DNA from 3 places in the Tindallia texcoconensis genome. Region 2 is predicted to be linked to each of the others. Evidence: riboswitches for the same ligand, from Rfam matches in the RefSeq annotation. Region 2 holds a riboswitch; each other region holds the start of a gene.
The links. Region 2 has a riboswitch for cobalamin ahead of ACZ47N_RS08630 (cob(I)yrinic acid a,c-diamide adenosyltransferase). Riboswitches for the same ligand answer to the same signal wherever they lie in the genome.

Region 1 (7,991 bases), 610 kb from region 2:
CTCTCATGCTATTATTCTAACAACTTTAGCTATTGGCTTTGCAGGATATGCTTATGGCTCAACCAGCCTTGGATGGGGACTAGATTACCTCAGTGGTATTATGCTCGGTGTCGCTTTAATTACAGGTGTTGTAGCAAAAATACATCCAGACGAAATGGCAAAATCTTTTATCAAAGGAGCTCAATCCATGGTGTTTGGTGCTCTGGTCATCGGGTTTGCCTCTTCCATCACTATTTTGTTAACGGATGGACGAATTATTCATACGATTATCCACGGAATGTCTATCCCTCTAGGAGCCGTAGGGCCTATTTTTTCATCGATAGGCATGTTTTTAGCCAATCTTCTGTTCAACTTTTTCGTACCATCCGGTTCTGGCCAGGCTTATGTGGTCATGCCCCTTCTTTCACCCATGGCTGATGTTGTGGGAGTATCTCGACAAGTAGCTGTATCAGCTTTTCAATATGGTGACGGGATTTCAAATATTATCATCCCTACATCCGGCGTTTTAATGGGCGCCATAGGAGTTGCTAAAATCCCTTATGAAAAATGGTTAAAATTTGTTATGCCTATTTTCGGTATATGGACTGGAATCGCTGTATTATCTATTGGATTTGCAACCTTGATCGGCTGGAGTTAAAGCAAAGCCCCTTCTGCAAAAGCAGCGGGGGTTTTTCTTTTGGATTTAGATCCAAGACCGAGAAAGTAAATGTGAATACTTCCCGTAAAGGGATTGTTGCTTACTTTGTTTTCTACCTGAAAAATATCCCTAATGACATGTTCCTGCAGTACCTGCTCCGGACTTCCAAAACTTTTAATGGTTCCTTGATGCAAAAGAATGATTTTATCACAATAGCTAGAAGCAATGTTTAAGTCATGAATGGCGGATAAAATACTAATATCCAGTTCTGAAATAATTTCCATGACTTCTATTTGGTATTTAATATCTAGATGATTTGTCGGTTCATCAAGAATCAACAACTCTGGCTTTTGCGTTAAACTTCTGGCAAACAAGACCCGTTGTTTTTCTCCACCGGACAAGGTCGTAAAGCTTCTGTTGGAAAATGCTTTCATCCCCACTTTTTCAATCATTTCATCGACAATCATGTAATCCGCCCGAGAATAGTTTTCGAAGGTTTTTTTATGCGGAGCTCTTCCCATCGCCACCATTTCTCGAACCGTAAAATCAAAATCAATGGTAGATTCCTGTTTTAATACCGCCATCTTCTTTGCAGTTTCTTTTTCTGACAAGGTACTGATATCCTGATGATCCATCAAAATAGTTCCTTTATCTGGACGCAGTGTTTTATAAATGGTTTTTAATAAGGTGGATTTTCCGCTCCCGTTTGGACCAACGATCCCGATAATTTCTTTGTTTTCTACTGCAAAACTGATGTCTTCAATAATTGGCGATCCATCGATTGATAGTGACAGGTCTTTTACAGAAACCATCATTTCGAGCCACCTCCAAAGGAGTAGTCATTCTTTCTAAGCAGCCAGATAAAAAATGGCCCTCCAAATAAGGCCGTAATGGTTCCTATAGGCATTTCTTCCGGCGCAAACAAGGTTCTAGCCAGCACATCTGCCCATATAAGAAACACAGCACCTAACAATGCCGATAAAGGAAGTACTTTTTTATGATCTGCTCCCACTAAGAAACGGGTTACATGAGGCACCATTAACCCTACAAACCCTATAGCACCACTAACTGCCACCATAATTCCTGTTGTCAGAGCCGTCACCACTAATAGCATTTTGCTAAGTTGATGGGTATTCACTCCAAGAGTGATAGCTGTTTCTTCACCCATTAACAAAATATTAAGCATTCTGGATTGGTAAAAAAGAAAAAGAAAAGTACCGATAACGGCTATCAAAGGAATCCATAAATGAGACCATTTAGTACCACCTAAACTTCCCATCATCCAAAAGAGCGCATTGCGAATTCCTTCTTCTCTTGGCGCTGTCATAATAATAATATTCGTTAGTGCATTTAACATGGCCGAAAGAGCTATTCCAGACAAGATAAGCCGAACAGGCAATACTTTTCCTTTTACTTGCGCCAGCATAAAAATAAACAGAACCGCCGCAAGGGCTCCTGCAAAGGCAGCAAAAGAAATCGCCATTTGTCCGAAAAACCGGAAGAATCCTAATACAATCACTAAGGTTGCGCCAACGGAGGCTCCGGAAGACACGCCTAAAATATAGGGATCTGCCAACGAATTTCTCAGAAGCGCCTGCATTGTAACTCCTGACAGCGACAGTCCGGCACCAACGATGGCTGCCAGAAGAACTCTCGGAAACCGAATATCCCATACAATGTGTTTTTGCGCTGTTGTCCAGTCTTCTTCCAGCAATGGTTCCAACACCGCGAACTGACTAAAGGCAATTTCCCACACGGTTCGAAACCCAATAGAGACGGGTCCAATAGCTACAGCCAAGGTAACAGAACCCACCAATAAGACCAAAAACAATATCGATAATTTTGGCATCGAAATCGATTTTTTCATCTAGACAGCTCCCTTTAAAACTGTTCTGGATAGAACCCTTCAGCTAATATCCGAAGGGCATCTACATTGCGCGGACCCTCAAAAACACCGGGAAGTGGCAGGATGACAAAACGTTGGTTTTTCACAGCATCCACCTCCTGCATAAAGGGGTTAGTAAGCAGTTCATCGATTTTCTCTTCTGCCGTTTCATCTCCATAGTCATTGATCACAATAACTTCTGGATTGCGGTCTACGACTTCTTCCCAATTAACACTTCCCCAGTTATTGGCAATGTCATCAAAAATATTTTTACCACCAGCCATTTCAATCAGGGTTGTTTGCAGGGATTGTCCCGCCGTAAATACCGCGTCTCCACCCATATCAAAAACAAGAACTTTCACCGGTTCTTCTATTTCTCCCAATTGTTGCTGAATCGTTTTCATCTCCTGTTGCATTTCACTGACAATAGCAATTGCTTTTTCTTCCACATCAAAAATCCTGCCCAAGTTCAGAAAGTCTTCATAGACATCATCCATGGTTGCTCCATTTACCAAGGTTCCTTTTACCGCATAGGCATGAATTCCATAGGTTTCCATTTCGTTCACAGAAGCTGTTCCATTTGCACCAAAGGCACTGTCACGCCCATATACAAAGTCTGGCTCAGCGCCTAGCAAAACTTCCATAGAGGGATATCTTTCGGCTAACACAGGGATACGGTCAAAATCATCCTTGAATTCCGGCAGGATTTCAGCGTTGTTAAAAGCCGTTCCTACAATACGGTCTCCCAAGCCTAAGGTAAATAATATTTCGGTTGTATGAACATTCATACTGACAATTCGCTCTGGCACTTCGGTAATGCTTAAGGTTCTATTAAAATTTTGGATCGTCACCGGTTGATAATCCGTTATTGTTTCTTTGGAGTCCGTTTGAACTTCTCCTTTTCCGCACCCTATAAAAAGCAGGATTCCCATCATTAGTAACAGAGACAGCCATTTTTTCTTCATTTTCATTCTCCTTTTTTAGGGCATTAAAAAAAGCCCCTTAATTATTAAGAGACTTCCCATCTTAGTTCTCTTTACCTACTTTCCCCTTGTCGCTTTACGCATGTTTTCATTTAAGGCAGGTCTCCTGGCTTGCGTTTCTTCCTCCTCCCAGCCTTCCCAAATTTCTTCAGTGGCATCTTAGGGATTCGTCTTCGCTTACAGTGGTGGGTCCGCGCCGGACTATAACCGGTCTTTCCTATTCTCCTCCTTTTAAGAGGCACCTTAAGGATTTATAGTTTATTTATCTATTCATCCTATCATAGGAAGATTATGAAAACAAGCTATTTCTTATCTTTAACGAAGTCGATCATCCAGGGGGCTCAGGGGGCTGGGGCTCAGTGGGGACAGGGGCAACTCGTCCTTCTCCTCCGAAATCTACGGTATTGCCCAGTAATTGTTTCGAGTATTTTACGAAGGCCCAGTTTTTCCAGAAATTCACGGACTAAAAGCAGACCGTGATTTGACGTTGTTCAAGTGAATAATCAAGGCTTATAAAGGATTTTTTTCCGACTGCCTCTATTCTTGTTCTTTTCTGATTATTGGAGGCCTCACTTTGCAGTCGCTGGAAGAAACACCAGAAAGAACAGGAAAAAAGTCCGTCCCCCCTGTCCTTTCTTACCTATGTCCTTCATGAAAAACTACTTTATTTCTTCCTGATTCCTTGGCTTCATACAAGGCCTCATCTGCATATTCAATGGCCTCTCTGACGCTTATCTTTTTTCCTGGAGCAACCGTAACGACTCCTATACTAATAGTGACCCGTTTAAACGGAGATGTCTCATGCTCCATGGCCAAATGATATACAGCATCTATGCTTTTTTGCGTTATCTTTTCCACCTCTGGTCCTTCAACATCTTCCAGCACTAAAGCAAATTCTTCTCCCCCAAATCGAGCAAAAACATCCTTTTTTCTTACCAGGTTATTGATGCACTTCGTCAAGTTTTTCAAGACTTCATCGCCTTGGATATGTCCATAGGTGTCGTTGTAATTCTTAAAAAAATCCACGTCTAATATCAAGATGCTTAACGCCTCCACTCGCTGTTGCCGCCATACACTTTCTAAGTATAGATTGAGGTAGCGTCTATTATAGATGCCTGTTAAAAAGTCTTTCTCATTTTCTTTCGTTAAAAGTGCATTCATGCTATGCAATTCCGACCTTGCTTTAAGAATCATCCCCATTAAAACAACAATGATGGTGAGCATCAGGGCATTTACAAAGAAAATCCACGGATACCCCAGTTGTGCGTTCCATAGGGTGACATCATCGACTCTGGCCACAGCCAAATACCAATTTCGCCCATCTGCCTTCTGAACAATTCCAAGGATGTCTTCCCCTTCATAGGCATAGGCCATTCGAACAATATCCTGGCTTTGCTTCGCTTCATTAAAATAATCCTTAAACAATGAAGAGCCTAAATCCGTATAAATATTTTGCCCTTCTAGATTAGGTCGATGGGTATGAATCATCATGGTCCCATCTTCATCCACCAACATAGAATAACTATTTCGTTTTTCCATTTCTGCCATTAGAAACCCTCGAATGCTTTCTAAAAACACATCCGCTGATATCACTCCAATAAACCCTTCCCGAAGGTATAGGGGGGAACTGATGGTCACCAACATTTCTCCTGTTTCCCGATCTACATACACACTGGAAACAATGGTTTTGCCAGCTTCCTGTGCTTCTAGATACCAAGTTCTGGTTCTGGGATCGTAATCATCCGGCGGAATCCATTGGCCACCTGTAATAAAATGGCCATCGGCTAATCCAATATATAGTTGAGAAATACTCGGGTCTTCATTATTGATATTCAAATAAGGGTTTTCTGTGTTGTAGGCTACCAATTCTTCATACGAAAAATTGTCATAAATATCTTTAGCCGTATTCACAATACTCTTTTTTTCTTTTATCCATAATCCAAAGGTGGCCGAGTCTGTTCTTAAATCGTTGACCAATGCATTGTATCGATTTTCCAACATTTCATTTCGCACCACATTAAAGTTATAGGCGGTTAATACCAATATGGCTAGAATCAGCAAACCCATGCTCCGTTGAAATATTTTTTTCATTTCCTCACCACCTATTCTTGAAAAAGGGATGTTCTGTCTTGTCATTCCATCCTTCTGTAGCCTTTTTTTACCCTTTCACCAAGAAGAAAAACATATAACTGACTAATCTCATCACACTCTTTTTTTTTGATCATGAAGGTGTATTTCCATATCCACTGGGTATTAAGTATTTATCGTTAGAATTTTCGGTCATTTTATGTTACTACCACTGTCCTTACAAAAAGAGGAAAGAAAGGATGAACAAGATGAAATCTTTAAAAACGAAACTAATTATCATGTTTGGAGCTATTTTTGCCCTAGTTTTCTTAGGGGCAACCTTTATCAACACCTCCCTTACCAGCAAATACATTGGTGAAGAAGTTGAGAGGGCCTTGGTAAGCAATGTCAGGGGTAATGCTTTGCTTCTGGAAGAGATGATGGATGATCATTTTGACTATATGGCTACCTTATCCGAACACCCAGAAATTTATCAAGGCGGCAATAATCCCTTAGACTATACGGACGCTGAGTGGAGGCGCTTCGCTTCTCAATTTCATCCGCAAATGGAAAGAAAAGGCTATGTAAGAATGTTTTTAAGCGATGACCAAGCCAACTCCTATCGCTTGGATAACGAAAGGGTTCACGTTGATATCACCACTAGAGAATACTACCAAATAGCCATGACTGGCCAACCCAATATCTCTGATGTTCTCATTGGCGCTGCATCTGGTGAAGCCATTCTCATTATCGCAGAACCCATTGAGCGAAATGGTCGGGTTCAAGGAATTTTATATGCCGTCATGAACCATCATGAAATCGATCGAATCAGTAGCCAATTAACCTATGGAGAAACTGGTTTTTCATACATTCTCAACGGACAAGGTGATCTTATTACAAGCCCTAATTTTGAACATATTGAAAACCAGGAAAATTTGATTGACCTTGCCAATGGGGATGATTCGATTGTGGGACTGGCGGAACTCCTTCAAGAAAAAGTCCTCCAAGGCGAAACAGGCTATGGCCAATATCGCGTCGAGGGTAATCAACGAGTAGCCGCTTACACACCTGTGGACCACCCTAATTTAGATTGGTATATCGTGACAGCCGTCAATGAAGCAGAAGTTTTTGCAGGTGCCAAATCTGCAAGTCAGGTGGGCCTCTTGATCGCCGTAGCTTCTTTACTGATCGTGCTGACCATTGTCTATATAGCAAGTGGTAGGATTTCCCATCCCATTGTAGCCGTTACACAAAAACTAAATAAACTAGCCACCCTGGATTTTTCCCAGCTAAAGGATGACAAGGAAGCAAAAACCTTGGACCGCAAAGACGAAATTGGCGAAATGACCAAAGCTCTTATTTCCATGAGAGATAATGTGGTTCAGTTTATTCAAGCAACTTCAGATGCCTCGGATCAAGTAGCTTCTTCTGCCGAAGAACTTACAGTCGCAGCCAACGAAACAAGTCTCTCTTCCACAGAAGTAGCGAAAACCATTACAGAGATTGCAGAAGGTGCCTCGGATCAAGCTAGTGATACCGAAAACACTGCCAATAATATAGAAGAACTACGCAAGTTATTAGACTCCAACGCTGAACTGATCTCCAAACTAAATGAAGCCGCCGGAAAAATAGATGCTGAAAAAGAAGATGGCTTTAAAATACTCTCGGAACTAGTGGAAAAAACCAAAGCATCTAATATCGCATCGGAAAAAGTCTATCAAAACATTCTTAGCAACAATGAAAGTGCTGAAAAAATCGAAACGGCCAGCTCGATGATTCAAAGCATTGCGGATCAAACCAATCTTCTGGCTTTAAATGCAGCCATAGAAGCCGCCAGAGCCGGAGAAGCAGGCCGAGGCTTTGCCGTTGTCGCCGATGAAATAAGAAAGCTTGCAGAAGACTCAAATCGTTTTACAAGTGATATAAAAGAAGTGATCCAAGAACTGAAATCCAAATCGGAAAATGCAGTTGATACGATGAATGAAGTAAAAGGCATTATCCAGCAACAAAGCAATAGTGTGAAAGAAACCGAAGATAAATTTGATGGCATTGCCACATCAACCGAATTGGTTAAGCAGGTTGTGGATCAGCTTAATGACTCGTCTGCCATGATGGAAAAAAACAAAGACAATATTGTTGAATTAGTCCAAAGTTTATCAGCTATTTCCGAAGAAAATGCCGCAAGTACAGAAGAAGCTTCTGCCGCTACGGAACAGCAAACCGCCAGTATTAAAGAAGTGGCTAACGCAGGTGAAAATTTAGCTTCTATTGCTGAAGATTTGCAAACCTTGATTAATCGATTCAAAGTGTAAGCATTCTAATGTTAGAAGGAAGGGATGCATCCGCATCCCTTCCTTCTTCCTAAAAACAAAACAAGACGCCTTATCTCTTTTCCCAAAATAAAGGAGCATTGCCATGA
Region 2 (7,991 bases):
GCATCAAAGAAAACAAGAAAAATATAACTTGACAAGTTGAAGTGAGCTGATTATACTAAGAGCGTACTAACTGTACTACTTTTAATAGTACAGACAATTCACCCAAGGAAATAAATGAAAATGCGAAACGAGGTGAAGCGATGTTTGAATTGGATTTAAGGAGTAGGATTCCCATCTACGAACAATTAATAGACAAAATTAAGGAGATGATTATTACGGAGCTACTTGCTACAGATGAACAGCTGCCATCGGTTCGATCCTTGGCGCAGCAGCTCACGATTAATCCGAACACCATTCAAAAAGCATATAGAGAGTTGGAAAAGCAGGGCTATGTGTATACGGTGCAAGGAAGGGGGAATTTTGTAGCGCCAGTGATGGAAAAAATGCAAAAGGAAAAAAAGGAACAGTTACGAGGGCAAATCAAAAAATTGGTGACAGAGGCATTGTTTCTTGGAATGAATAAAGAAGAATTAGCAGAGATCCTTCAAGAAGTGGAGGATCAGCAAGAGGGGAGGCGATCAGTATGATCAATATCAGTGGTTTAACCAAACACTTTGATGATATAGAAGCATTAAAAGGTTTAAGCATGCAGGTGAAAAAAGGTTCTATCTATGGGTTGCTGGGATCTAATGGAGCTGGAAAAACAACGCTGCTAAAAACCATCGCAGGTATTTATCGGGAAGATGGCGGAGAGGTGCAGATAAAGGAAGCCTCTGTTTTTGAAAATGAAGCTTTAAAACAACGTCTCATCATGATACCAGATGCCTTATACTTTTTTCCAGGTTTTACGGTGGAAGAAATGGCTGGGTTTTATCGAGAAACATACCTACATTGGAATGAAGAACGATATCGACAGATGGAATCGGTTTTTGGTATTGACCGAAAGCAAAAAATCCAAAAACTTTCCAAAGGCATGCAGCGACAAGTTGCTTTTTGGCTGTCCATGGCAGCTATGCCAGAGGTGATGATTTTGGATGAACCGCTGGACGGGTTGGATTCTGTGATGCGTCAAAAAGTAAAAAATTTGCTGGTCCAAGACGTAGCAGAGCGAGAAATGACCATTATTATTTCTTCCCATAACCTGAGAGAAATGGAAGATTTTTGTGATCATGTAGGGATTTTACACCAAGGTAAATTGTTGTTGGAAAAAGATTTGGATGAGTTGAAAAAAGATATTCACAAGATTCAAGTTGCTTTTAAAAAAACGCCGCCAGAAGAATGGCTTCAATGGATGAACGTACTTCATGTCGAAAAACGGGGAAGTGTTCATCTCATGATTATTCGGGGGGAAAAAGAAAAACTAATGGAGGATTTTAAAGTGTTTCAACCAGTGCTACTGGACATCTTGCCATTAACCCTAGAAGAAATATTTATTTATGAAATGGGGGATCACGCATATGAAGTGGATCAAATCATTTTTGCATAAAGGAATTATAGGGGTTGCATTAAAACGCTTTGTATGGGTAGGCGGAAGTTATTTTATGGCACTGATGCTCCTATTACCTCTACGGATCATGATGCGACTACCATCCCATGAAGAACCTCATTTTTACCCAGAAACATTTACGAGAATGTATGAATTTAGTGGAGAGCCTTTTCAGATGTTTTTAATGCTGACGGTGCCTTTTATTACGGCAATCTTAGTATTTCAGTATTTACAACAGAAATCATCCTCAGACTTTCTGCATAGCATTCCAATGACAAGAAAAACTATGTTTTGGAGCCATCTCATCAGTGGTGTATTGTTGTGGGCCTTGCCCGTAGCCTTAATAGGTGGCATCAGTTTTCTTATCCGAAGCCTGACAGTGCTTAACCAGTACTTGGCAGTAGAAACTATTTGGCAATGGATGGGTACCACATTATTGATGAATTTCGTCATCTATCTTTCCACCGTAACCGTAGGAATGTTTTCCGGTGTGGTATTGGCCCAAGGGATTTTTGCGTATATTCTATTGCTATTACCAGCTGGAATGCTGATCCTAATGGCATATAATCTCAACATTTTACTGTATGGATTTAGTGGAGATTTTTTAATGCAGGAAGAATACTTGGTTTTTTCACCGATCATTCGGATCTTTGGATTGTATGCAGAGTCCTTAAGCTTCTCGGAAGTGAGAGGATATTTGGTAGCCTGCGTTCTTTTGCTTGTTGCTTCTCGAACTCTTTACCAATATCGGCGGATGGAAAGATGTCGTCAAACGGTGGTATTTAATGGAATAAACACTATTTTTCTATTAGGGATCACCTTTTGTGTGATGCTCACTGGAGGACTTTACGCCGAAATCGCTAGTAGGGGCAACGTATTTTGGATTTTGATTGCTTACGCTCTCTTTGCAGTGATCGGTCATTATATAGCCTTGGCAGTATTGAATAAAAGTTTTAGAGTCTTTAATAGGAAAAACCTTAAAAGTTTTGCCATCTATGCAGCCATCACAGGGATGATCATGACAGGAATTGTAACGGATGTGACTGGTTATGAGCAACGAATTCCCAAGGTAGACGACATTGAAAAAGTTTATTTTGACGGAGCTTTTTGGCGGTATGAAAACTGGAAGACTGCTTCTGAGCAAGAGGAGTGGGATTATTTTTATCGTCAATCCCAGAGTATAGAAAGAATTCTAAAACTGCATGAAGCGATTATTCAGGAATCCAATTGGTTCCGTTTTAAAGGCAATCAATATAATTCGGATACAAGGAGAGTGGCACTGGCGTATCATTTAAAAGACGGAAGTCGTCAAGTTCGTGAATATAGGGTGTCTCACCATGATTTCGAGGAATATTTTCAATCCATCCAGGGTCTTATGGAAGACAAAGAAATGGAATTCCCAGTACTCCGATTACAGCCAGAAGACGTATCTCATATAGAATTTAGAGCTGGAGAAATGGACAAAAGAAAGATCTTGCAGCAGGAAGAAGCAGAAGAAGTCCTAAGTATTATTCAGGAAGAAATCAAAAGAGCGGATTATGATACGTTATATGGTCCAAGTGATTCAGAAGGATCTATTCGTATTCATTTAACAGATCGCAAACAAAAATCAATGCCTCCCTATTATGGTGATCGCGGCCAGTTATATGTTGATCGAAACCGTAATTTTGAAGCACTAGATCAGTGGTTAAAAGACAAGGATCACTATGATGAGGTTACGGTAGTTCCAGAAGATATAGCCCAAGTATCTGTACGGATGGTGGAGTCGGAAAATGAAATGGAAGTCATAGAGCGAAATGGGTTTATAGAAATAGGAGATGGGATTTCCACCAAGGATGTAGAGGAAATTGAAGCAAGCTTAAATCGCTCTTCATCTTTCTGGAGAGCCCGTGAATATTATCCTGTGTATGTAGTTGGTTTTTTTGATGAATTTGACAATCAATTATTTATAAGAGCCTTTGAACCAGGTCAACTACCAGAATTTATTTATATGCAGTAAAAAAATCCTGAAGATCAGGATTCAATCATGATCTTCAGGATTTCTACATCGGTTTCTTTCATTCCAATTTTGGCCATTCGGCAAACACTGCGAATGGTTTCTTCAATATCTTCTTTAAGGAGGCCATCACCGGCTTCAAAGTACTGATCTTTTTCAGCCAAGCGGAATGATAATATAGCTGCATCGACAGAACAAGCAATTTTAGCGGCACAAGAAGCTTTGGCACCATCGCAGACAATACCAGAGGTATTCGCCAGCGTATTTGCAATAGATCTTGTTATTACAGGAAAGGGAGCTTGGTGTAAATAGGCAATGGCAGCCGTTGCACCGCAGGAAGCACTGACAGCACCGCAGAAAGCAGATAACTTTCCAATACCTGTTTTGATATGAATCGAAATAAGGTTGCTTAGAGCTAATGCTCGATACAAGACTTCCTCCGAAACATCTAGATATTCGGCAAAAACAATAACCGGCAAAGAAACCGTTAAGCCTTGATTCCCGCTACCAGAGTTGATAACTACAGGCTTGGAACAGCCGCTCATCCGAGCATCAGATCCAGAGGCAGCATAGGCTTTAGCCTTATTATCTACGGCATCACCATAGAGTTCCAGCAGTGTTTTTCCCACGTTGGCTCCATAGGGGTTTGCAAGTCCATCTTCAGCGATGGCACGGTTCATGGTTACTTGATCTTCTAAAACAGGTTTTAATGTTCCAGCATCTACGGTTTGAATATAATCGTAAATCCCTTGGATGCTTAAAAAGCTTCTGTCCACTTGTTGTTGGGTGGCATGTACATCAATCGTGGATTCCTTTTCAATAATTTGTTTGTTTTTAGTGATTTCAATAATACCCGTATGGCAATCTTTTAAAGTAACGCTGGCTTCATCATTGGCAGCCTTAACAAACACTTTAATATAAAGACCTTCTACTCCTTCTGCTAATGTGACTTGGCAAATTTTCTGTTCCAAGAATTCTTTTGTTTTGAGAATATGTTCCTCCGTAACAGCCGTTAACACTTCTAATTTCCTGGAAGAATCTCCTCCGACGGCTCCAAGAATAGCACTAGCTTCAATGCCTTTCATGCCTGGAGTCATAGGAACCGTAACTCCTTTTACATTTTTGATCACATTTCCGCTGGATTCAATCTGGATGGACTCGGGCATTTGCCCCAGCACTTCTCTGGCTTTAGCGGCGGCATAAGCAATAGCAATAGGTTCTGTACATCCAAGGGCTGGCACTAATTCTTCCTTTAAAACTTCGATATATACATCCTTCAATGGGATAACCACCTTTCCGTTAGGGTTCTTCCTTCTATTCTTATACAAATAAAGGAGCCTGTCAATAAATAGAAGCAAACTCATGTACTACAAGGTGCTTCTTCGCCATAGACCATTGAAAAACCTCCAAGAATCAGTAGGGTCTAGGGGATGATAGCCATAGAATTAGAGGCATCTAGATACTAATCCCAGGGAAAACAAAAGCAAATGAGAGGATGAGGGAGATAAAAAGGAACTAAGAGGATATAGCTTGAATTGGGTATAAAGATATGCTATGCTTATGTTGATAGAATTGAATATTATTTTATGGTGTCTGTTTGATTACGAGAACAGATTAAAAGGGAAGATGGGTGTAATGCCCACGCGGTCCCGCCACTGTAATGCTGAGCCACCAATCATATCCACTGTTGATGAACAACAATGGGAAGGAGATTGGTATGCAATGAAGCTAAGCCAGGAGACCTGCCATAGAATACTCTGGATTTCTCACGGGAGATGGGAAGGAGACTGAGTGGATACAGAAAGTTCCTAAATATCTGTATGCTCTGAATGCAATCATTCCGATAAAACTTCTCCCTGAATTCCTGGAGAAGTTTTTTTATGCCAATAGACATGAAAGCCACAGTAGGAGGGATAAAGGATGAGGATTTATACACGGAGCGGAGACGGCGGAGAAACGAGTTTGTGGGATGGGCAACGAGTGACAAAAGATGAAAGTCGAGTAGAGTGTTATGGAACGGTGGATGAGTTAAACAGCTTTATCGGCGTGGCTAGGGCAACTATTGAGAATCAGGCAGTAAAAGAAGTTTTGGAAGAGATTCAAAAGGAACTTTTCGTGGCAGGTGGAGAGCTTGCTACTCGGGACCCAGAAAAGCTTCGAGAACAGATCACAGAAGAACATATCAAGAAGCAAGAAGGGTTTATCGATGCATATATGGAGAAACTGGAAAAGCCCTTAGGTTTTGTAGTGCCTGGGAACAATCTCTCTTCAGCCAATTTGCATGCGGCAAGAACCATTTGTCGTCGCCTGGAACGAAGAATCATATGGCTTATGCGAGAAGAAGAGGTGAGTGAGTGCTTGTTGCGATATTTTAATCGTTTATCCGACACTTTGTTTGCACTGGCTGTGGCGGAAGAAAATCGTTAATGGTGGGGAAACGTCCCATGGATAAAACATACCAAAAGGAGGAAGCGATATGTTAGCGGAAAGAAAGATGGGAATAGAGGAGTTGTCACAAAGAGAACGAAAGCTGCTGAAAATGATTCGTGAGACAAGGCATGGAGAAATGCGTTTGGTGTTCCAAGACGGACAGGTAGTTCGTGTTGAAGAATGGAAAGAGTCGATAAAACTGTAAACGTGATCAATTAAATAGTGTGAGAACTGACTGGAAAACCAGAGGTCCTTTAAGAGCAAGTCTTAGGGATTTCTGGTTTTTGTTTTTGGAGAAAATAGGCAAAGAAAGGAGGTTGAAAGATGAATATTCATGAATATCAGGCAAAAACTTTATTAAAGCAGTATGGGATACCCGTTCCCAAGGGGTTTGTTGCCGGAACTTTAGAAGAGGTGGAAAAAGCAGGCTGGAGCATAGAAACAGACAAAGCTGTTGTCAAAGCACAAATACATGCTAGAGGCAGAGGAAAAGCTGGCGGGGTAAAAATGGTCAGTAATTTGGCGGATTTGAAAACTGAAGCCGCACATCTTTTGGGAAAAACTTTGGTGACCCACCAAACGGGTCCAGAAGGTCGAGTAGTAAAAAAACTGCTGATTGAAGAAAGCTGCGAAATATGGAAAGAGTACTATATAGCCATTACGCTGGATCCTGAAGCTGCAAGGGTGATGATAATTGCTTCAGAACAAGATGATGCCCATATCAAGAGCTTTGCAGCGGAAAATCCTGATAGAATCCATAAGGAAATCATCGATCCTGTAACAGGACTGGCGGAATTTCAGGCACATCGAATCTGCCATGGGATTCAAATACCACCAGAGCAACTTCGAGATACCGTAGACCTAATGAAAAATCTGTATCGATGCTTTATCGAACAAGATGGCTCTATGGCAGAAATTAATCCATTAGTCATTTCGAAAAGTGGAGAGGTACAGGCCTTAGATGCAAAACTTAGTTTTGATGACAATGCTCTTTTTCGTCAGCCTCACCTAAGGAAATATTTGGATCTCAATGAAGAAGAAGAAAAAGAAGTGGAAGCGGCATCTCATGGATTGGCATATGCTTCTTTGGAGGGCAATATTGGCTGTATGGTTAATGGAGCAGGTTTAGCCATGGCCACGATGGATATCATCAAGCATTATGGTGGCCATCCTGGGAATTTTCTGGATATAGGAAGTGGAGCCACAGAAGAAACAGTTAAAGCAGCTTTCAAAATCCTTATGTCAGATTCAAAGGTATCAGGAATTTTGGTCAATATATTTGGAGGCATTATAAAATGTGATGTGATTGCCAAAGGCCTTCTTAATGCAGTAAAAGACATAGAGCTTCAAGTGCCTATAGTCCTTCGCTTGGAAGGAACGAATGTAGAGGAAGGTCTTAAAATTCTCAAATCCTCTAACTTGGAAATTGTAACAGTGGCTAATATGAGCGAAGGTGCTCAGAAAATTGTTGAATTAGTGGAAGGGAAAAGAGGTGCGGCTTAATGGGGATTTGGGTGGATGAAAAGACAAAAATCATTATTCAAGGCATTACAGGAAAAACAGCCCAATACCATACAAAGCTTATGCAAGACTATGGAAGCAACATTGTTGGAGGCGTTAGCCCTGGAAAAGAAGGCCAAGCACTGTTGGGAGTCCCCATCTTTAACACAGTGGAAAAAGCCGTTGCAAAGACATCGGCAAATACTTCGGTGGTATATGTCCCCGCCCCCTTTGCAGCCGACGCTATTTTAGAAGCCGTACAAACAGAATTGGATTTAGTGATTTGCATTACAGAACATATTCCTGTGATGGATATGATCAAAGTAAAAAAATATATGGAAGGCAAAAAAACTCGTTTAATTGGCCCGAATTCACCTGGTATTATTACGCCTGAAACATGCAAGATTGGGACTATGCCAGGATATATTCATCAAAAAGGAGAAATAGGGGTCGTTTCTCGCTCAGGTACCCTTACTTATGAAGCGGTTTATCAGCTTTCTCAGCGAGGAATCGGACAATCAACTGCCGTAGGAATTGGTGGAGATCCGATTCAGGGCACCAATTTTATCGAGGTGCTTCAGGCTTTTAATGAAGATAAAGAGACGAAGGCAGTTGTGATGATTGGTGAAATTGGAGGGA
Region 3 (7,991 bases), 290 kb from region 2:
TATTGTTTATTGCCCTGACCTTTAGCCTTGTTAATCTGTTGGTAGATATCTTATACGGATTCATTGATCCTAGAATCAAGGCTCAATACAAATAATCAGAAAAGGAGGTCCTAAAATGTCACCTCATAATGATGATAATGGTTTAATGGATAAAGGAACCCCCCCAAAGGCAAAAGAGTTAACCAGGGAGGATGCGGTAGTAAAAAATTATCAATCCCAAACGGAAATTCATAGTGGTCCTGGAACAGGTCAAGAGAAAAAGATGGATGTGAAAACCATTGTACCACCAAAGAGAAAGAGTCAATGGGCAGAAGTTTGGAAACGATTGATTAAGAACAAAGCAGCTATTGTGGGAATGCTGATCATTGTAACCCTGATGCTTACTGCGATTTTTGCGGATTATATTGCACCGGTCCACTATGAAACACAAGATCTGGAGAATGTTCGGGTGGCGCCGAATTCCGATAACTGGTTTGGTACCGATAATTTTGGACGAGATATTTTCAGCCGGGTCGTCTATGGCAGTAGAATTTCGATTATGGTAGGTTTTATTGCCGTTGGTGTGGCAATGGTTGTCGGTGGAATCCTCGGCTCTATATCCGGATACTACAGTGGTAGAATTGATAACGTCATCATGCGTTTAATGGATGTTTTGCTGGCCATTCCTGGAATATTACTGGCCATAGCCATAGCCGCAGCCCTAGGGCCAGGGCTTGTAAATGTCATGATTGCCGTAGGGATTGCATCGATACCCCGGTATGCTCGAATCGTTCGTGCCTCGGTACTTTCCCTTAGGGATCAGGAGTTTGTAGAGGCGGCAAAAGCCGTTGGAGCCAATGACTTTAGAATCATCACCAAATATATTTTGCCCAACTGTATGGCCCCTATTATTGTGCAGGGAACCTTAGGGGTTGCGGAAGCCATTCTTTCTGCAGCCGGCCTAAGTTTTATCGGCCTTGGTATTCAGCCGCCAACTCCTGAGTGGGGTGCGATGTTGTCTACGGCTCGAATATATATCCGAGATGCCTGGTGGATGGCCATTTTCCCAGGGCTTGCAATTATGTTTACCATCTTTGGTCTGAACCTGCTGGGGGATGGTCTTCGAGATGCATTGGATCCAAGGTTAAAAGGCTAAAGTCAAGGAAGGGAGTGTCGTATATGGCAAAAGATTTGTTGAAAGTAAAGGACTTGTCCATTCAATATAATACGGATGACGGGGTTGTAAAGGCCGTCGATCATATGACCTTTGAAATTGGCATAGGAGAAACCATTGGAATTGTTGGAGAAACTGGTGCGGGAAAAACCACAACGGCCCTAGGGATTATGCGATTGGTTCCAGCCCCTCCGGGAAAAATAGTCCAAGGGGAAATTCTCTTTAAAGGGGAAGACTTGCTGAAGAAAAAGGAAGAGGAAATGCGAAACATTCGAGGAAATAAAATTTCCATGATTTTTCAGGATCCCATGACTTCCTTGAATCCGGTCATGACTACGGAAGATCAAGTTGCCGAGGTGATTTTACTTCACCAAAAGGCAAATCAAAAAGAAGCTTTGGAAAAGGCCAGAGACATGATTGAAACCGTAGGTATTCCAAGGGAACGTGGCAAAGAGTATCCCCATCAATTCAGTGGTGGCATGAGGCAACGTATCGTCATTGCGATTGCCCTTGCCTGTAATCCAGAGCTGTTGATCGCAGATGAACCCACCACGGCATTGGATGTAACCATCCAAGCTCAGGTTTTGAAACTCATGAAACGACTGAAAGACGAATTTGAAACATCCATGATCATGATCACCCATGACCTGGGAGTAGTGGCAAATATTTGTGATAAAGTAGCCATTATGTATACGGGATACGTGGTGGAATATGCCAAAGTAAGCGATCTGTTCGAAAGGCCATTGCACCCTTATACGGAAGGGTTGTTCGGTTCTATTCCCAATGTCGAAGAGGATGAAAAGCGGTTAAAGCCCATAAAAGGGTTGATGCCGGATCCAACGGAAATTCCTGAAGGATGTCCATTTAATCCACGATGTCCTAAGGCCATGGACATTTGCAGAAAAGTACTACCGGATAGAGCGGAAGTGAAAGAAGGGCATTTTGTCAATTGTCATCTGTATCCGGCAGAACAATACAGAAAGTAGGAGGTGAAAGGAATGTTGAAAAATATTTTAGAAGTAAAAAATCTGAAAAAATATTTTAAAACCCCGAAAGGAATGCTTCATGCCGTAGATGATGTCAGCTTTTTTATCAAAGAAGGAGAAACCTTAGGCCTCGTAGGCGAGTCTGGTTGCGGAAAATCCACTACGGGTCGGGCCATACTGCGACTGGTTGAACCCACAGCGGGAGAAGTAAACTTTGAGGGAAAAAACATTGTGGATTTTAACGGATCCCAGATGCGTGAAGCTCGAAAGAATATGCAAATCATCTTTCAAGACCCCTATGCATCCCTGAATCCAAGAATGAACCTGGGGCAAATTATTTCCGAGCCTCTTTTAATCAATAAAGTATTCAAGGATCGTAAAAAAGTGACGGATCGGGTGAAGGAGTTAATGGATACGGTTGGTCTGACCCCAAGACTCCTAAATGCCTTTCCTCATGAGCTTGATGGTGGAAGACGTCAACGGGTGGGTGTGGCCAGAGCGCTGGCCCTAAATCCTAAGTTCATCGTTCAGGATGAGCCGGTATCCGCTCTGGATGTATCGATTCAAGCCCAAATTCTTAATCTAATGCAGGATATCCAGGAGGAACTGGGTCTTACGTATCTCTTCATTTCCCATGATTTGAGCGTGGTGAAACATGTGAGTGATCGAATTGCGGTGATGTACCTTGGGAAAGTAGTGGAGCTTTCTGAATACAACGCTATTTTCAAAAATCCCTTGCATCCCTATACCCAAGCCTTGTTGTCGGCCATACCAGTACCCAGGGTAGATGCACCGGATAATATGATTATTCTTGAAGGGGACGTACCAAGCCCTATAAATCCTCCGGAAGGCTGCCGTTTTTACGGTCGATGTCGACATCGACAGGATATTTGTAAAACAAAGACCCCGGAGTTAAGGGAGTATGAACCTCAGCGATTTGTGTTATGCCATTTAGTGGAAGAATTACAAAAATAACGGAATGGTTTACAAAGAGCAGAGACTCTTTTCCAAGCTGTATATTTTTGATGAAAAGGGCTCCTGACCACAAAATTGAGCTCTTTTCCCTTTTTTGATCTTTGCCCATGGGGGAGGAAAATTTCAATGTCCAACCAATACGATTACACAAAAATTCCGAGGCTTTCCACAGTGCTTTGGCTTGTTACCAAAGAAGGCCTGTTGGCGACACTGATTGCTGCTGTCATGGGAGCTGTCTATGGTTTTTTCTTGTCTCAGAAACCTTTACTGCAACTGGCAAACAATGCTATTTTCTTAATGGGAGTCGTTTTAGGCTGCTATGCTCTTTTTTTTGGTATCCAGCGGGATAAAAAAATCTTTAAAAACATGTTTCACAGCCATCTAAAAGAACAGTATTTGGAGAAACTCTCTCTTCGAAAAGAAAGGGCCATTCATTTTTATCGAGCCTTCGTGGTTTTTATGATGGCGATCTTTTTGGATCTGGTTCTGTTTTATCTTTAACCCTGGGAGAATCATCAGGACTTTTTCTTGTGGTAAAAGAGTGCTTCTGATATAATGATTCACATCAATTAAATATTTTTCAGGTGTTTAACCAACACAATTGGGAAAGGGGTTAGAAACCCCTGCAGCCCCCGCTACTGTAAGTGTGGATGAAAACGGCAAAAGCCACCAAAGGAATCCTTTGGGAAGGAGCCGTGAGTAAAAGGAAACACAAGCCAGGAGACCAGCCTGAGAAAATTGCACCAAACCCTTCGGAGGGAAGGGCCCATGGGGTGAGTGACATACGAACACATGGCGTCTTTTCCGGCGGCATGTTTTTTTGTGACAACAGAAATAGAAAAAAGGAGTTGTTTGAAGATGAAAAAAGCATTAGTCATTCTGGCCCATGGAAGCAGGGTACCAGAAACCAGCGATACCGTCAAAGAATTGGCAGAACATGTGAAGATACGTTCAAAAGATGAATTTGCAATGACCGGATACGCTTTTTTACAGTTTGCTAAGCCAGAGTTGGAAGAAACCCTAGAGACATTGATAGAAAAAGGTGCAACAGAGATCGTAGTAGCTCCGTTTTTTCTATTTGCGGGCCATCATATGCAACATGATTTACCAGAAGCCCTAGATAAAATGAAAGAAAGATATCCAGAAGTCACCTTTAAAACATCAGACGTCATTGGACAGGATTCAAGAATGACGGATATCCTATTAGATCAGATCAGAAAGGTATAAGGAAGAAGAACCCATAGGAGGAGCTTGGATGGCCAAAGGATTTGTACTGGCCGGCACCCATAGTGGTGTCGGGAAAACAACCATTACCCTTGCATTGTTAAAAGCTTTGAAAGAGCGGGGCCATGAGGTGCAACCCTGTAAAGTGGGGCCGGACTTCATTGACCCTCAGTTTCATCATGCCGTCACCGGAACCCCCTCCTACAATCTGGATAGTTGCCTCATGGGTGAAGCTGGTGTTCAAAGACAGTTGGAACAAATTCTTCGAGAAGATCAAATAGTGGTGGTGGAAGGTGTCATGGGGCTTTATGATGGCATGGGGAGCCGTAAAGAAAACGGGAGCACTGCGTGGATTGCCAGATTGTTGAAATTACCGGTAATTTTAATCATAGACGGTGCAGGCATGTCTACCAGTGCGGCGGCCATGGTGAAAGGCTATGAGATGTACGACCCAGCATTGAAGGTGGCAGGGGTTATTATTAATCGTATATCCGGCGAGAAACACTACCAGCTAATTCGTCGTGCCATTGAACGAGACACGGGCATTCCTTGTCTGGGGTGGATGGCCAAGGATCAAGGCCTAACTCTGAAGAGTCGCCACCTGGGGTTGATTCCAGCTACAGAAGTGGAGGCTCTGAAGGAAACCCTCCAGAAAGCCTCGGAAGCTGCTGAAAAAACCTTGGAGATCGATAGGATTTTAGAACAGGCTGCCATCCTTCCAGTACCCTTGAAAACCAAGGAAAACCTTCAGCAGAAAAGGGATTTTAGGATTGGGATTGCCAAAGACCAAGCCTTTCATTTTTACTATCCAGCCAATCTGGATTGGCTGAAGAAACAGGGATGCACCCTAGTAGAAGTAAGCCCTATGCAGGACAAGCATTTGCCAGATTCTTTGGATGCCCTCTACTTGGGAGGCGGATTTCCAGAAATCTTTGGAAAGGAATTGGAGGCAAACACTTCCTTTAGAAAAGATTTAAAAGAGAAGGTTCAGCAAGGATTACCGGTATATGCAGAATGTGGTGGATTTCAGTATTTATGCCAAAGCTTGACGGATTTCCAAGGAAACACCTGGGAAATGGCAGGTGTTTTTCCAGGGAAAGCTTACATGACCAATCGGCTTCAACGATTTGGCTATGGTTCTATTGAAACCAACCCAGAAAAAGGATTTTTTACAGAATCCTTGCAGATCTCAGGCCACGAATTTCATCGAGGAGTAGTGGAAACACAGGAGCCTGGGGTTCTTTCCATCACCAAGATTCAGGATCCTTCAGAAAAAAGAGACCCAGTATCCTGGAAATGTGGCATGACCATCCATCATGCTTTTGGTGGGTTTCCCCATGTTTTTTTTGAATCCAATCCAGCCTATGCCATGGAATGGCTAAAAAAAATCCCTGGCTGGCAGTCATCCAACAAAGAGGCTGAAGAACCAGAAAGGAAGCCTTTATGATACAACCAATACCAAGTCTACGAGACATAAGCATACTGAGGCTTTCTGGCCAGGAATATCTATTAATAGCCTGCGATTCCTGTGGAGCCATTGGTCAAAAAGAAAAAGACCTGGTTCGAGTATCACCAGCAATCACCGGATACTATACCTGTCGGGTAGCAACATTAGAAATTTTGGCAGCTGGCGGCCAGGTACATACGGTGATCGACACCCTGTCTGTAGAATGGGATCCGACAGGAAAAGAGATTTATCAAGGTATTCAGAGGTTCTTAGCAGAAGCAGCCTTAGAAACAACCACCATCAATGGAAGCACCGAGGAAAATTTTCCTACGGTACAAACTGCCATGGGGATAACGGTTCTAGGGACTGCCCATGAAGAGACCCTACGGTTGCATAAAAGCCAACCTAAGGATGAAGTATGGGTATTGGGATTGCCAAAGATAGGAAATGAAATTGCCCATCCCTTTGATCCGGAAGTGGCTTCTGTCACCAGCATTCAGGCCCTGCTTCAGGACCCCAAGGTGACGGCCATGATTCCCGTAGGGTCCAAGGGAATAAGCCACGAAGCCTCCCTTTTGGCAAAAGAAAGTGAATTAGAAATAGAATGGGAACCAGAGCTGGCCGTATCCTTAGAAAAATCTGCTGGACCAGCTACCTGCGTGGTTCTATCCATGGATCCCCACATCCTGCCAGCATGGAAAAAACAATTGGCTTCTGAGGTGTTTTGGAAACTGGGACGCATGAAAGGGGAACCAGCATGAAACGTATTGTTTCCGCCTGTCCAGGTTCCTGTGGGGAATGGCTCCAAGGGTGGATCATGGGTGGCGAAAAACTGATTTCCTATGCCATCGACGGTTTTAGTCGTGTGACCATAGAGACAGCTAAGGACCATGCTGATGGCCATAGGTGGTTGCGTCAGCATCGTCCCAGGGCTTGGAAAATGATGGCATTGGCCATGGAAAAAGCAGCCATCCCATCAGAAGAACAAGCCTCCTTTTCCCTAAGGCTGGAATCGCCTTTGCCCTTGGCTAAAGGAATGGCAAGTTCAACAGCGGATTTGGCAGCCGTAGGGGATGCGGTGACTCGTTGGTTTGGAAAACCATTAACGGCCCAAGAACTAACAAACCTATGTGCAGAATTAGAACCTACAGACAGTATTCTTTTTCCAAGGCTTAGTTTGATGGATCCCTTGACAGGAGAAGTGAGCCTGACCTTGGATGCATGGACACCGGCATTGGAAGTACTGGTATTGGAAGGAAAAAAAGACATTGAGACCGCCACATCCCGAAAAACAGACCACCATGAAAAACGAAAAGCCTATGCCGCGGAAATGGAGAAGGCTTTAAAGCTTTTCCAGAGAGGATTGAAAGAAAAGAAGCCTTTTCTCCTGGCAGAAGCCGCTTGGATCAGTGCCCAAGGCAATGAAGCCTTTATTTCTCAGCCCGGTCTGTGGTCCATAAGGGAGTTGGCCCTTGAATGTGGTGCACTGGGCGTCAATGTAGCCCATAGCGGCAGCACCCTAGGGGTGCTCTATGAACCTAGGGCCATGGACAAGGAAAAGTTTTATCACGGGTGGAAAAGTTTAGAGAGTAGCAAAGAATACCAACACCCACGGCAGCAGCAAATGATTGCCGGTGGCATCCGGAGGGAGGAATAACAATGGAAATAGAATGGAATCCTGAAAATATAGAAAAAAACAGTTTTCAAATAATACGATCTGAAATGAAAACACCTCTAGCCCATCCGGAAATGGAAGATATCCTTGTAAGGGTGATTCATACAACGGCGGATTTTACCTACGCAGATGCCCTTCATTTTAAGCTGGGCTCCTTGTCAAAACCAGAGGAAGCATTACAGGCTGGCAAAAAAATCTATACAGATACTCGGATGGTTTTGTCTGGGATTAATAAGCGAATTTTAAGGTCCTTGGGGATGGAAGTCTACTGCCTAGTGGATGATCCAGAAGTGGCGTCTCTTGCCAAGGAACAAGGACGAACCCGATCGGCGGTTGCCGTCGAAAAAGCCGCCACCGATCCAGAAACATCGATTTTTGTTTTTGGGAATGCACCTACAGCACTTTTTCGGTTATGCCAATTGATAGACGAAGGCAAAGCAGATCCAGCCCTTATTATTGGAGTACCAGTGGGATTTGTAGGAGCAGTCGAATCCAAAGAAGCCCTCCTTACCTATGAGGTGCCCAGCATCT

Region 1: linked by a shared signal. The riboswitch ahead of ACZ47N_RS06010 (ABC transporter substrate-binding protein) and the one ahead of ACZ47N_RS08630 (cob(I)yrinic acid a,c-diamide adenosyltransferase) in region 2 are both predicted to bind cobalamin.
Region 3: linked by a shared signal. The riboswitch ahead of ACZ47N_RS07375 (sirohydrochlorin chelatase) and the one ahead of ACZ47N_RS08630 (cob(I)yrinic acid a,c-diamide adenosyltransferase) in region 2 are both predicted to bind cobalamin.

The regions. Positions count from the first base shown of each region.
Region 1 is NZ_AP042431.1:1,303,045-1,311,035, forward strand. It holds gene ACZ47N_RS05995 (YfcC family protein) at 1-637, shown strand, start outside; gene ACZ47N_RS06000 (ABC transporter ATP-binding protein) at 634-1,452, opposite strand; gene ACZ47N_RS06005 (FecCD family ABC transporter permease) at 1,449-2,504, opposite strand; gene ACZ47N_RS06010 (ABC transporter substrate-binding protein) at 2,519-3,487, opposite strand; cobalamin riboswitch at 3,585-3,766, opposite strand; gene ACZ47N_RS06015 (sensor domain-containing diguanylate cyclase) at 4,142-5,596, opposite strand; gene ACZ47N_RS06020 (methyl-accepting chemotaxis protein) at 5,842-7,884, shown strand; gene ACZ47N_RS06025 (bifunctional diguanylate cyclase/phosphodiesterase) at 7,988-7,991, shown strand, end outside.
Region 2 is NZ_AP042431.1:1,909,684-1,917,674, forward strand. It holds gene ACZ47N_RS08610 (GntR family transcriptional regulator) at 141-527, shown strand; gene ACZ47N_RS08615 (ABC transporter ATP-binding protein) at 524-1,426, shown strand; gene ACZ47N_RS08620 (DUF6449 domain-containing protein) at 1,398-3,425, shown strand; gene ACZ47N_RS08625 (L-cysteine desulfidase family protein) at 3,440-4,702, opposite strand; cobalamin riboswitch at 4,993-5,186, shown strand; gene ACZ47N_RS08630 (cob(I)yrinic acid a,c-diamide adenosyltransferase) at 5,343-5,849, shown strand; gene ACZ47N_RS08635 (DUF2292 domain-containing protein) at 5,899-6,057, shown strand; gene sucC (ADP-forming succinate--CoA ligase subunit beta) at 6,177-7,355, shown strand; gene sucD (succinate--CoA ligase subunit alpha) at 7,355-7,991, shown strand, end outside.
Region 3 is NZ_AP042431.1:1,615,085-1,623,075, forward strand. It holds gene ACZ47N_RS07350 (ABC transporter permease) at 1-95, shown strand, start outside; gene ACZ47N_RS07355 (ABC transporter permease) at 116-1,135, shown strand; gene ACZ47N_RS07360 (ABC transporter ATP-binding protein) at 1,159-2,139, shown strand; gene ACZ47N_RS07365 (ABC transporter ATP-binding protein) at 2,152-3,114, shown strand; gene ACZ47N_RS07370 (hypothetical protein) at 3,241-3,615, shown strand; cobalamin riboswitch at 3,680-3,861, shown strand; gene ACZ47N_RS07375 (sirohydrochlorin chelatase) at 3,973-4,341, shown strand; gene ACZ47N_RS07380 (cobyrinate a,c-diamide synthase) at 4,370-5,785, shown strand; gene ACZ47N_RS07385 (hypothetical protein) at 5,782-6,546, shown strand; gene ACZ47N_RS07390 (GHMP family kinase ATP-binding protein) at 6,543-7,442, shown strand; gene ACZ47N_RS07395 (precorrin-8X methylmutase) at 7,445-7,991, shown strand, end outside.